Regions from separate parts of the Arthrobacter sp. StoSoilB20 genome, predicted to be linked through region 2. Evidence: riboswitches for the same ligand, from Rfam matches in the RefSeq annotation. Region 2 holds a riboswitch; the other holds the start of a gene.
What was found. Region 2 has a riboswitch for cyclic di-AMP ahead of LDN85_RS20330 (hypothetical protein). Riboswitches for the same ligand answer to the same signal wherever they lie in the genome.
Positions count from the first base shown of each region.

Region 1 (5,950 bases), 820 kb from region 2:
GGAAAGTGCGGATGAGGACGTAGGAAATGAAGCCCGCGCCAAGGCCGTTGGCGATCGAGTACGTGAACGGCATCAGGGAAATGGTGAGGAAGGCCGGGATGCCAACGCCCCAGTCCTGCCAATCGATCTTGCCCACCTGGGAAACCATCATGAAGCCCACAACCACCAGGGCCGGGGCTACGGCTTCGAACGGGACAAGGTTGATGAGCGGGGTGAAGAACATGGCCACCAGGAACAGCAAGCCGGTGACGATCGAGGCGAGGCCGGTGCGGGCGCCTTCGCCGATCCCGGCGCCGGACTCAACAAAGATCTGGTTGGAGGAAACCGAAGCGCCGCCGCCCACGATCGCCCCGAGGGCATCGACTTGGAGGACGCGGTCAACGTTGGGGATGTTGCCGTCCTTGTCCACCGTTCCGGCCTCGTTGGCCAGGCCCACCATGGTGCCCATGGCGTCGAAGAAGATGCTCAGCAGGATCACGAACGCCAGCAGTGCCGCGGCGATGAACCCCAAGTGCTCGAAGGCGCCGAACGGGTTGGCCTTGCCGATGAGGGACAGGTCCGGGGCGCCCCACTCCGAAAGGGTGGGGGCAACCAGGGACCAACCGCGGGGGTTGACGTTCTTGCCGTCAAAGCTGGGGCCGATATGGAGGGTGAATTCGAGGATGGCGGCCAGTGCAGTGGAAACCACAATGCCGATCAGGATGGCGCCCCGGACCTTGCGGACCACCAGCGCGATGGTCAGGATCAGGCCCACTGCGAACACCAGGGTGGGCCAGCCCATGAGCTTGCCGTCCACGCCAAGTCCCAGGGGAACCGTGGTTCCGGCAGCGTCGGGAATCCGCCGGACAAACCCTGCATTGACCAGGCCGATCAACGCAATGAAGAGGCCAATGCCCACCACGATCGCGGTCTTCAGGGCTTCCGGAACGGCCTTGAACACGGCAGTGCGGAAACCGGTGAGCACCAGGATGAGCATGGTCACACCGGACAAGACCACAAGGCCCATCATGTCCGGCCAGGTCAGCTGCGGGTGCGAGGCCACTGTCACGGCGACGAACGCGTTGACGCCCAATCCTGTTGCCACGGCGAACGGGTGCTTGGCCCAGGCGCCCATGAGGATGGTCAGGATGCCCGCTACGAACGCCGTGGTGGCGGCGACGGCGGTGAATCCGAGGGACGCCCCGCTCGAATCAGCCCCGGAGAGGATCAACGGGTTCAGCACCACGATGTAGCTCATGGCGAAGAACGTCGCGAAGCCGCCACGAATTTCCCGTGAGTACGTGGATCCACGTTCAGTAATTTTGAAGTAGCGGTCTACTGCCGAACCTTGTTTAAGCATGAAGGACTCCGGGGATCGAGGGGAGTGTGCTTTCAAATCCTATGCGGTCCGGTAAAGGGCCTCCGGACGATTCGCCTAGTCTGTAAGGAAGCCAACACTAGGAGAAACCGCCCCATGCGTACCATCCGCCCGCTTCTGGCCGCCGTCGTCGCCGCTCTTGCCTTCGCCTCTGCCCTGCTGTTTTCCGCGGCCCCGGCATCTGCCCACGACGTCGCAGAATCCACGACGCCGGCCAACGGCACAGCGGTGGCGGAAGTTCCGGCGTCGGTCTCCATAACGTTCAACAACCGGCCGCTCGCGATCGGTTCGGGCGTGACGGTCACGGCGGCCGGCGAAAACTGGGCCGACGGACCTGTGGAAATCATCGACAACCAGGCCGTTCAGAAGCTGCGCGAAGGCGCTCCCGCCGGCGAATATACCGTCGTGTGGCGCGTCGTCAGCAGCGATTCCCACCCCATCGAGGGCACCTTTACGTTCACCGCCACCGCAGGAAGCACGACGCCGGGTGGCTCGGCAGGTGCCTCGCCGTCGGCCCCGGCTTCATCCTCCGCAGCTGTGCCCACCGCAGGAACCGGGGCGCCGGCAACAGGTAAGAGCGAGCCTGCCGCCGACGCCTCCCAGCCCTTCCCTTGGAGCATTGTTGGGCTGGCCGTGGTTGCTGTTGGTCTCGTTATTTTTCTGGCTGTTACTGCACGCCGGAAACTGGCTGCGTCAAATGACTCTGAGGGCGATTCTGCCGCGGAATAACGGGGTTTTCTACGTAGCTGCGAAGATCTCGAAATGGTCACCGCGACACGCCAGAAGCATGGTTCTCGTTACTTAAATGTGACTTCGGCGTGATCATCGCGTACGGTTGTACCTGTGCCTGTTCCACGTAGCGGGCACTTCCGGCCTGATTGCCTAGCTCTGCCGCAGTCCGGAATCCGTTCGCAGACAAACCTTACGGCAGAGACGGGGAACCCATTTTAGGTCGCTTTCGAGCGTGCCTTGGGGTGAAGTCACGAAGCTTCCGCGTAACAGCGGGGCGTAGTGGCCGGGTGACTCCCATCCGAATCCGACAGCTAACCTCGCAGGCATCGGGAGAGGCTCTTTCATGTCTTCACGCATTCTTCGCGGCCGTCGTAAGGCGGACAGCGTACGTCCTAATCCGTTCATCTCGATCTCCAAGGCAGTCGCCAGCAACGCTTCCGGCGCTGGCCGCCAGGCAGCGGTCATCGCAGCAGCCTCTGGCCTTGTCCTGACCGGCTCCATTGCTGCCCACGCAGCTGAAGCTCCGGTTCAGCGGGACTCCAGCCCCGCCACGGTCGCTGAGACCGTTTCCGAGGCTCCCACCCAGGTTGTGACCGCACTGGCCACCGCCACCGTCAACTTCGAGCGTCCTGCTGTTGCTTCCGTAGCAGCTCCGGTCATCGAAAAGCCGGCTCCGGTTGCTCCGGCTCCCGTCGCCAAGAAGGCTGCAGTCACCACCGCAGCTGCAACGGCTCCTGTTGCCAAGGCTGCTGCTGCCGCTCCGGCCGCCGCTGCTCCTGCTCCTGCAGCAGCTGCTGCCCCGGCCGTCGGTGGCGTCAACGCTGCCATGGTTGCCTCGGCCTACGCCCAGATCGGCATCATGCAGGACTGCACCGCCATGGTGGAGCGGGCCCTCGGTTCGGCAGGCATCCCTGTTGGCGACCTCGGTCCCATGCAGTTCATGAACTACGGCAAGGTTGTCAGCTCACCCCAGCCCGGTGACATGATCGTCCAGTCCGGCCACGTTGCCATCTACATCGGCAACGGCCAGGCAATCAGCGGTGGCATCAACGGCAACCAGACGGGTATCCACCCGATCAGCTGGTTGACTGCTACGGGTCCCCTGACCTACGTACGCGCTGGCGCATAAAGCCTCACGCTTCAGTTCAAAGGCCGGTGTCTCCGAAGAACCAATCTTCGAGGACACCGGCCTTTGGCGTTAAGTTATGTGAGTAAAAGTTCAGAGTCAGGTTCGACGCCGGTAGGGCGCGCCATGAATCCGGGCGCAGGAGGGTCCTTCTTCGCCCAAACGGCGCTTCAGGGGCGGCCCCGGAGCCTTTGTCCGCTAAGCGGTGGCTATGCCCGGCCCTGCGGCAAGGGCGACCTTGGATGAGATCGTCTGGCCTACGGCCTTTGCCTGCCGAAGCACTTCCTTCGGTGTGGGCGTGATGAGTTCGCCGACTCCGACGAGGTGCATTCCGACAGCCCGCATGGCCGCGGACAGGTTCTGGCCGATCGCTATGCCCAGTTCCGCCAGCATGCGGCGCAGCTGGCTCTGGGCACAGCGTGTCACCACAATGTGGTCGGCCAAAAGGACGCCGCTGGCAGTGTGCACGGCCCATTGGCGGCGCGTGGATTCCAGGGGGCCGGAGGCGTGGAGCCCTGTCCTGAGGCCGGCAGTGGTCATACTCGCGGCCAGGCCGTAGCCAATCTGCTGGGAGGGGTCTGAGCCCAGGAAATCAAGGCGCACCGCCCGCGTGGTGCTGCGGACGTCCAGGTGATGGCTGGCGGCGTAGTTCCGCAGGTGGCGGAGGATCTCGTTGCGTTCCTGCATGGCTGCGGGATCGCCGGCATCACAGCGTTGAAGCATGCCTGTGTGGACTGAAGGGCCAGTTGCCGACAGCGCACCGAACCCGTCCACCACTATGGAGCCCACGCCGTAGCGGCTGAGCTCACTGGCAACTGCCAAGCCGGACAGGCCGGCTCCGATGACCACGGTGGTGGTGCGTTCCGTGGCGGAATCAGGCGTGAGTGACACTGCTTGGTTCCTCCTTGACGTGTGTGCCGTTCGGCATCGCGTGGGCTCGCGTCCGAGTCCCCAAGCGGCCGCAAATAAATGGCCGGAGTGTGGTTTGGAACACGTTTGCCGGCCATTCGGTGAATCGAACACTACCGAACTTTTTCTGCCATGGATAGCCTCGGACGTCTGCGTGTTTCCGGTGTTCATCCGCAGCGCAAAATGGGGTCGCGGCAACCGAGCCCGGACCGTTATGCACATAGCCCAAAGTCGCCTTGATTCGGCGGTGCCGACCGAGAATAGTGGGCCTTGGGAGGAGGAATTACCAGGTTTCTTCTGCCCCGGCCATTGACAATGAAGCCGTGAGGGAATCTGTGGTGGAGAACCTCTGGCAGAATGGCCGGAACATCAAGCAGCAGGTGGAAGGCGGGCCCCATGGACCAGCACAGCAGAGACAGTGAAGAGCCACAGGACGGCCAGGACCAGGCAGTGGCGCCAGGTGGCATTGTCGTTGGAGTGGACGGTTCAGAGCACGGACAATGTGCCTTGGTTTGGGCCGCACGCGAGGCGGAGCGCCGTCAGCTGCCGCTTCACATCGTGACGGCCTACTCCGTGCCAATCTTTGCCGCGTCAGGCCTGGACGGTGGCTACGCAACCGTGGATGATTCGGTGATTCGCGAAGGCGCGGACGCGATCATCAAGCAGGCCATGGACAAGGTTTCCGGTTACGCCATCGACGTCGACGCTTCCGTGGAAAACGGCGACGCTGCCGGTGTTTTGCTGGATCTCTCGGAAGACGCCGCGCTCCTCGTTTCCGGAAGCCGGGGCCGCGGTGGCTTTGTGGGACGCCTTTTGGGCTCTGTGAGCAGTGCGTTGCCCGCCCACGCCAAGTGCCCCACGGTTACTGTCCCCTTGTACTGCGCCGACAGGCTGGGCGAAAACACGGAGGACAAGCACATCAAGGCCGAGCACGCCAAAGCCGGGTCCCGCACTGTGGAGAACGTGGTTGCGGTGGGTGTGGATGGCTCCGAGCAAGCCCGTGTGGCAGTGCTTGAGGCAGCCGAGCAAGCACAACGTATGGGAGCAAAGCTCCGCGTCATTTGCGCCGTACCGCAGTACAGCGGGTCTTTGGCCTGGGTGCCGGCGCCATTGGACCGCGACGCCCTCTTTGCCGACATCAGGGTCCAGCTCGATGCCGGGGTGGCGTGGCTCAGGAGCCACTTCCCGCAGTTGGCCATTGAGACTGACCTCCGGGACGGCTCTCCGGTGGACGTGCTGGTGGAAACAAGCCGCAGCGTCGAGTTGGTGGTGCTGGGAACACGTGGCCGCGGTGGTTTCGCGGGCATGCTCCTGGGTTCCACCTCGGACGGCGTACTGCACCATGCAAAGGGACCAGTGCTGGTTGTCCCTGACCGTGAAGACCCACGACTTGCTGACCGTGACAAGTTCGGCCCCATGCTCGGGGCAGCGTAGCGGAGCGGAACCTGCATCGCCATGGAAGGCCAGGAGACCGGGGAACAGCAGCAGGATCGGCACGTCACAGACGCGCACGGCTCCCTGTTCATTCTGGACATCGCCGGAATCCGGGGGCCAATGCTCCCGGAGGTGGGTGGCAAGGGAGCCAACCTTGGTGAGCTGGCCGGTGCCGGCCTGCCAGTACCGCCCGGCTTCTGCCTGACCACCGCGGCTTACCGTTACGCATTGTCCGCTATTGGTTTGGATAAGGTCTTTGCGGCCTTGAAAGGGACCTCTGCCTCCCAGCTGGACCAGCTGAACGGGCTTGCCGCAGATGCCCGGTCGCTGGTGCTCGAGGCCGGCGTCCCTGCCGTGATCTCCGAAGCGGTGCGGGCCGCCTACGGGCAGAT
Region 1 covers NZ_AP024651.1:497,893-503,842, forward strand. The annotation lists gene LDN85_RS02390 (NCS2 family permease) at 1-1,339, opposite strand, end outside; gene LDN85_RS02395 (copper resistance CopC family protein) at 1,454-2,086, shown strand; cyclic di-AMP (ydaO/yuaA leader) riboswitch at 2,237-2,429, shown strand; gene LDN85_RS02400 (NlpC/P60 family protein) at 2,433-3,218, shown strand; gene LDN85_RS02405 (FAD-binding protein) at 3,414-4,106, opposite strand; gene LDN85_RS02410 (universal stress protein) at 4,521-5,558, shown strand; gene LDN85_RS02415 (PEP/pyruvate-binding domain-containing protein) at 5,580-5,950, shown strand, end outside.
Region 1: linked by a shared signal. The riboswitch ahead of LDN85_RS02400 (NlpC/P60 family protein) and the one ahead of LDN85_RS20330 (hypothetical protein) in region 2 are both predicted to bind cyclic di-AMP.

Region 2 (5,950 bases):
TTTCCCTGAACCGCGGCTTCCTGGAACCGCCGGGGACAGAGGCAGCTGCAGACCGGACCATGGGGTTCAATAGCGGTATGGCCCTGACCTCACCCTCCGACGTGTGGCCCGTGGTGCACGAGGAACGTCGTGCACTGATCCGGGATCTCGAACCACTTCAGCCCTTCCAATGGAAGACGCCATCCCTTTGCCCCGGCTGGGACGTCCATGACGTCCTGGCGCATGTGATCGACAGCGCCAAGACCACCCGACTGGGCTTCATCCGCCGCCTGATTGCCGCCCGGATGGATTTCGACCGCGACAACGCCGTGGGAGTTGAGCGCGAACGGACCCTTGACCCCGGCACCACGTTGGCCCAGTTCCAGGCAGTGGTTTCCCGCACTTCCGGGCCTCCCGCAGGTCTGGCTACCCGGCTGGTGGAAGCATTCGTCCACGGCGAAGACATTCGGCGTCCGTTGGGGCTGCGCCGCGATTACCCGGCGGCGCACGTGGCCACGGCCCTGGAATACCAAGCGCGGACCAGCACCAAGATGGGCGGAGGCAAGGAAGTGACCGAAGGCTGGCGCCTGGTGGCCACTGACGCAGCTTTCGATCATGGAGACGGCCCGGCCGTTGAAGGACCAGCCATAGCCCTGCTGCTTGCCGTGTCCGGCCGCCCGATCGGGACGGACGAGCTCAGCGGCCCCGGCGCTCCGGTATTCCTGCAGCGGCAGGCTTGATGAAAACGCACGCAACTGTGGAGGCTTTGCTCTCTGCCGACGTCGAGGTTTTGGGCCTGAAGGGGCGGATCCTCTGGGCCAAGGGAACACCGCCTCCCGGCGCCGGGCTTGATGCAGGCACCGGACCCGTGTCCAGTCCCGACGCGCCCGCATACATCCTGATCCATGGGATCGGAGTTTCGCACCGGTACTTGGCCCGGCTCCACACCGTCCTGGCAGCGGATGCACCCACGTACTCGCTGGACCTGCCCGGATTCGCCGGGACTCCGAAGCCCGGGAGGCAGCTCTCCGTGGAGGACTACGGCGCCTTCATCGCCGGGGCCTTGGCATCCTGCGGCATCAGTTCCTACGTATTGGTGGGGCACTCCATGGGCGTGCAGTTTGCCATCGAAGCGGCGCTGCACTCGCCTGAGCAGGCACGGCAGGTGGTGCTCATGGGGCCGGTGGTGGATTCCCGGCACAAGAACGTTCGCCGGCAGTCCTTGGCGCTCTTCCTGGACGGACTGCTCCGCGAGAGCGCGTCGTCCAATTGGATTGTGATCTCCGATTACTTCAAGTGTGGTCCGCGGTGGTACCTCACGGAGCTTCCGGTCATGATGGGTTACCCCACGGAGAAGCGGCTCGCCGGCATCAAGGTGCCCGTCCTGATCCTGCGGGGAAGCCGCGACCACGTAGCTGGGCCGGAGTGGTCGCTCCGGCTTTCCAGGGCAGTTGCGCAGGGGCGATTGGTGGAGATTCCCGGCGTCGGCCATGTGGCCCAACACATGCGACCCAAAGCCGTGGCCGACGCCATCCGGAGTTTCGTCGCCGCCACAACGCCGCACCGCTAAGCGCTGATGCTCTAACGCACGACGCCGGCGCCTGGCTTTGGCCTGCTTGTTGAGTCCGCTCCTCCCGGCTAGGCTGGCAAAGCAAGCGCATTAGTAAGTTTGCTTACGAAAGGGCTGATTGTGACTGATAAAGACTCAAATGAGGAAACCCAGGGCTTCGGAGCAACCGGCGCTACAGGGCCGTTCGACACGACCGCCGACGCCGACAGCATCCACGAGGATCCCGACATGCGCCAGGACGAGGACGACGATCCCGCCGCCTCTGCCAACCCCGATCCCCTCGATGGGAACGTCACCGGCCTGGAACCCGGCGGTGGAGTGCCGCCGGGAGAAACCCCGCCGGCCGAGGGCAGCATGAGCAGCGATCAAGGACACGAAGAGTAACGCATTGCCACGGCTGAACGACCAGGGGACGGCCAGGCAGGTCGGCTACGCAGGCCAGCTACGGCAGTCGAAGCGGGACGGCCAGGCAGGCCAGCTACGGCAACCTCAGGATCTCCCCGAGGTCGTACGCAACCGGCTCTTCCAACTGTGAGTACGTGCAGCTTTCGGGGGTCCGGTCCGGCCGCCACCTGCGGAACTGGGTGGTGTGCCGGAACCTGTCCCCCTCCATGTAGTCGTACGCCACCTCGATCACCAGTTCGGGACGCAATGGCACAAAGGAGAAATCCTTGCCTCCGCTCCACCGGCTTTGGGCGCCCGGCATCCTGGATCCCGCAACCCCTTCACCCTGGCTGGCCCACTCGCCCCACGGGTGCTCGCTGAGGTCCACCTGGTAAGGCTCAAGCTCTGCCACCAGGCTTTCCCTCCTCGCCATGGGGAAGGAGGCAACCACCCCGACGTGCTGGAGTTTGCCGCCGTCGTTATAAAGACCCAACAGCATGGACCCCACGACCTTAGCGGTCTTATGCCACCTGAATCCGGCCACCACGCAGTCGGCGGTGCGCTCGTGCTTGGTCTTGAACATCACGCGCTTGTTGGGCTGGTATGTCCCATCCAACGGCTTGGACAGCACGCCATCCAGGCCTGCGCCTTCCAATTGCACGAACCACTCCTGCGCACGCTCCAGGTCCGTGACTGCGGGAGTGACGTAAACGGGCGGCTCTGCTGCCTTGAGCGCACGCTCAAGGATGGCGCGACGCTCCGAGAACGGCCTGCCCATCAGATCGTCGTCGCCGAGGGAAAGGATGTCGAACGCAACCATCGACGCCGGAGTCTTTTCGGCCAGCATCCTCACCCGGCTGTCCGCGGGATGGATCCGTTGCTGCAGGACCTCGAACTCAAGCCGGTTGCCCTCGATCAGGACAATCTCGCCGTCGATCACGCATTTGTCCGGGAGGTTCTTCCGCAGGGCTTCCACCAGTTCAGGGAAATAGCGGGTCATGGGCTTCTCGTTGCGGCTGCCCAGGACGATTTCATCCCCGTCCTTGAAGACGATGGTCCTGAAGCCGTCCCATTTGGGCTCGTAGTGCCCAACGTCCGGGATGGCGGGGACGGATTTGGCAAGCATGGGCGAGACGGGTGGCATCACGGGCAGGTCCATAAACAATGTCTACCTGCCGGTGCACGCCGAAGCTAGTCTTAGGCGATGGATATCTTGGCCGTGTTGGCGGCCGTACTTGGAGTTCCCGCCCTCCTGGCCATGGCTTGGTACTGGGTTTCCCGGCAGAACCGCCGGGGTGTCAGGCGTGCCGCAGCCGACGGGATGCTGGGAATCGCCGACGAGATCTTCCGACCGGAAACGCACCAGGCCCACCAGATCCAAAGGATCCAGCACGAACTCCCGGCGCCCGCTCCGGCCCCGAAGCCTAAGGGCTAAGGCCCTCCCGCCGGCAGAGACCTACCGGCCGTTATATTAATGTGACTTTACTTTCCTGCTCATGTACCGTCGTAGGGCGACCCGTATCTCCGCTGGGCCGCTTCCGGAATGACGCCGAGCTCTGCCGCACTCCGGAATCCGCCAGACCCGCGGCAGAGGCGGGGGACCCACAAGTTCCCGGACTTTTCCAAGTCCTTGGGGTGAAGCCGCTACTGCGGCCGGACGGCCTCGTCCGAACCCGACAGCTAACCTCGAAGGCGTTGAGAGGCAACCACCATGTCCCCAACCATGGATCAGCCGCGCCGCGCCCGAATTGACGGCGAGCGCACCAAGCCAACCGGACGCCGTCGGGCCCAACCCAGCGGAGCCGATATCAGCCTGCAGCCGGATTCCGGCACGCCCGGGACTGCCGCACCCGAAATTTCAGGCACGACGCCGGGCGCCACCGCTGCGGCGGCCCCCACCATCGCAACGCCCACAACTCGGGCGGCTGCGCGTGCAGCCGAGCGGGAACGGGCCGCGCAAGCAGAAGCCCGCGTATCCACCACGCCCGGGCCTCCGACGGCCGCCATTCCGATCGTCCAGGCTCCCAAGCAGCCGGCAAACCCCCTGCCCACCACACCGGAGCCGGCCACAGCCGCCATTCCCCTGGTGTCCGCAGATCCGGCGCCTGAAGCCACCCCCGAATCCCACACAGTGCCTGTACCCGTCTCGGCTGCACCTGCTCTGCAGGCTCGCGCCACATCCCCGGCGCGGGTTGCTGCGGCAGCCACGGCATCGGCTTCCCTGGCAAGCCGAAAGGACGTTAGGGAACAGTCCGGCGTCACCACTGGTTCACGCTCCGGGCAGGGTTCACGCTCCGGGCAGGGTTCACGATCAGGGCTGGGCGGGTCCCCGCTTGGCCGGGAGCCCCAGGCAGTCCTGCAGAAGGCGGCTTCGGTCAAGCACATGAGCCAGCGTATGGCCGTAGTGGCAGGCGCGCTCGGCCTGGTCCTGACGGCCGGCACTGTGGGGCAGGCCCTTGAGTTGCCGTTCTTCGGCCAGGAGGCGCCCGCCCAGGAAGCCAGCGGTGCCGACAGGAATTCGGGTTCCGCATCACCAGCCCCCAGTGCTTCCTACTCCAGGGCATCTTCTCCGTCTGCCTCAGCTGCTGCGACGTCAGCGGCCGGCCAACCGGCCACGGTTCCGGAGGCACCTGCGCCAGTGTCGCCGTCGTCCGTTCCCACGCCTAAGGTTTCCTTGGCTGACCCCGTCTGGGTCCCATCCGCAGTGCCGGCGACCATCGCTGCGGCACCGGGCACCAGTCAGGTACCCACGCCCTCGGCGCCTGCACCGGCACCGTCCGACGTGCCATCGGACACCATCACTACGCCGCCGGCCACGCCTGCGCCGACCACCCCGGCACCCACCACCCCTCCGGCTACCTCGACGCCCACGCCAACACCAACCCCTACCCAGACCTCCAAGCCCAAGCCAACGGGCAAGCCCGGCGCGTCCACGCCGGCGCCCACGCAGTCTGCGCTCGACGAGATCCTTGACGCAGCAAAGGACGCCCTCAAATGAGCACGCGCCTGCCCCGCATCACCACCCACGCCGGATGGCACAGCCGGTACTGCAGCAGCAGCCGCACGGCCACGTTCCGGCGTCGGTTGGGCCGTTGGAGCTGCCAGCGCTTGAGGCGCTCGTAACGGGCACGGTTTAGCGCAGTTCATTGAGGCAGGCACCCACATTGGGGGCCTGCCTCAATCGCGTTCAGTGCCTTGTTCAGCGCTCAGTGCCCCGTTCAGTGCTCAGATCCTTGGCCGGCCGGCCCATCGGCGGGCTTTCAAGGCGGCGTGCAGTTCGAGGCGGATCGAGCCGCTGAGTGGGTCAGCACCGATCAGCTGGCGGATCCGTCCCAGCCTGTTGTAGATGCTGCTCCTGTGCAGGTGAAGTTTGGCCGCGACGTCCTGCACTGAGCCATCGCTGTCATACAAGAGCTCCAGCACGGGCAGGAGTTCGCCGTTCTTGTCCTGGTCCTCCAGGGTCCGGAAGTGCACTGAGCCGGTGTCGTCCCAGCCGCCGGGCGCCAGGAGCCGGTCGAAAAGCTGGTAGACACCCACGTTCCGGCTGTCCACGAGCTCGCCGAGAGGCTTGTCCACAGCTGCCGCCTGCGCCGCAACCTTCGATTGCCGGTACGCCCCCGCCAGTTGACGTATCACTTGGAACGGCTCGCTGATGCCCAGGATCACGCGGTCCACAGTCCGTCCTGCGCGTTTGGCGAGTTCCAGTTGGTAGTGCACCAGCACCTGCGCATGGTCCGCCCGGCCACCGGACTCGCGGAACAGCACCACTGAATGCGTTTCGGTTCCTGCGCTGAACAACGCGGCGTTGACACCGATGGTGGACTGCAGGGCGGCCGAACGGTGGGTCAGGGTCGCGGCGAGAGGATCGACGTCGGACCTCGCACCTTCCGCGTCCAGGATGGTCACCAGTTGCCACGGACCCCGGCCCTGGATTTCCTTCCACCCGGCCACGGCAGCCACGGCATTCGATTCACCGCTGCAAGCCGCCAGGAACTCCTGTTCACGCCTGCGCCGGAA
Region 2 covers NZ_AP024651.1:4,461,017-4,466,966, forward strand. The annotation lists gene LDN85_RS20305 (maleylpyruvate isomerase family mycothiol-dependent enzyme) at 60-719, shown strand; gene LDN85_RS20310 (alpha/beta hydrolase) at 719-1,549, shown strand; gene LDN85_RS20315 (DUF6480 family protein) at 1,670-1,933, shown strand; gene LDN85_RS20320 (ATP-dependent DNA ligase) at 2,028-3,092, opposite strand; gene LDN85_RS20325 (hypothetical protein) at 3,138-3,368, shown strand; cyclic di-AMP (ydaO/yuaA leader) riboswitch at 3,498-3,642, shown strand; gene LDN85_RS20330 (hypothetical protein) at 3,645-4,931, shown strand; gene LDN85_RS20335 (helix-turn-helix domain-containing protein) at 5,159-5,950, opposite strand, start outside.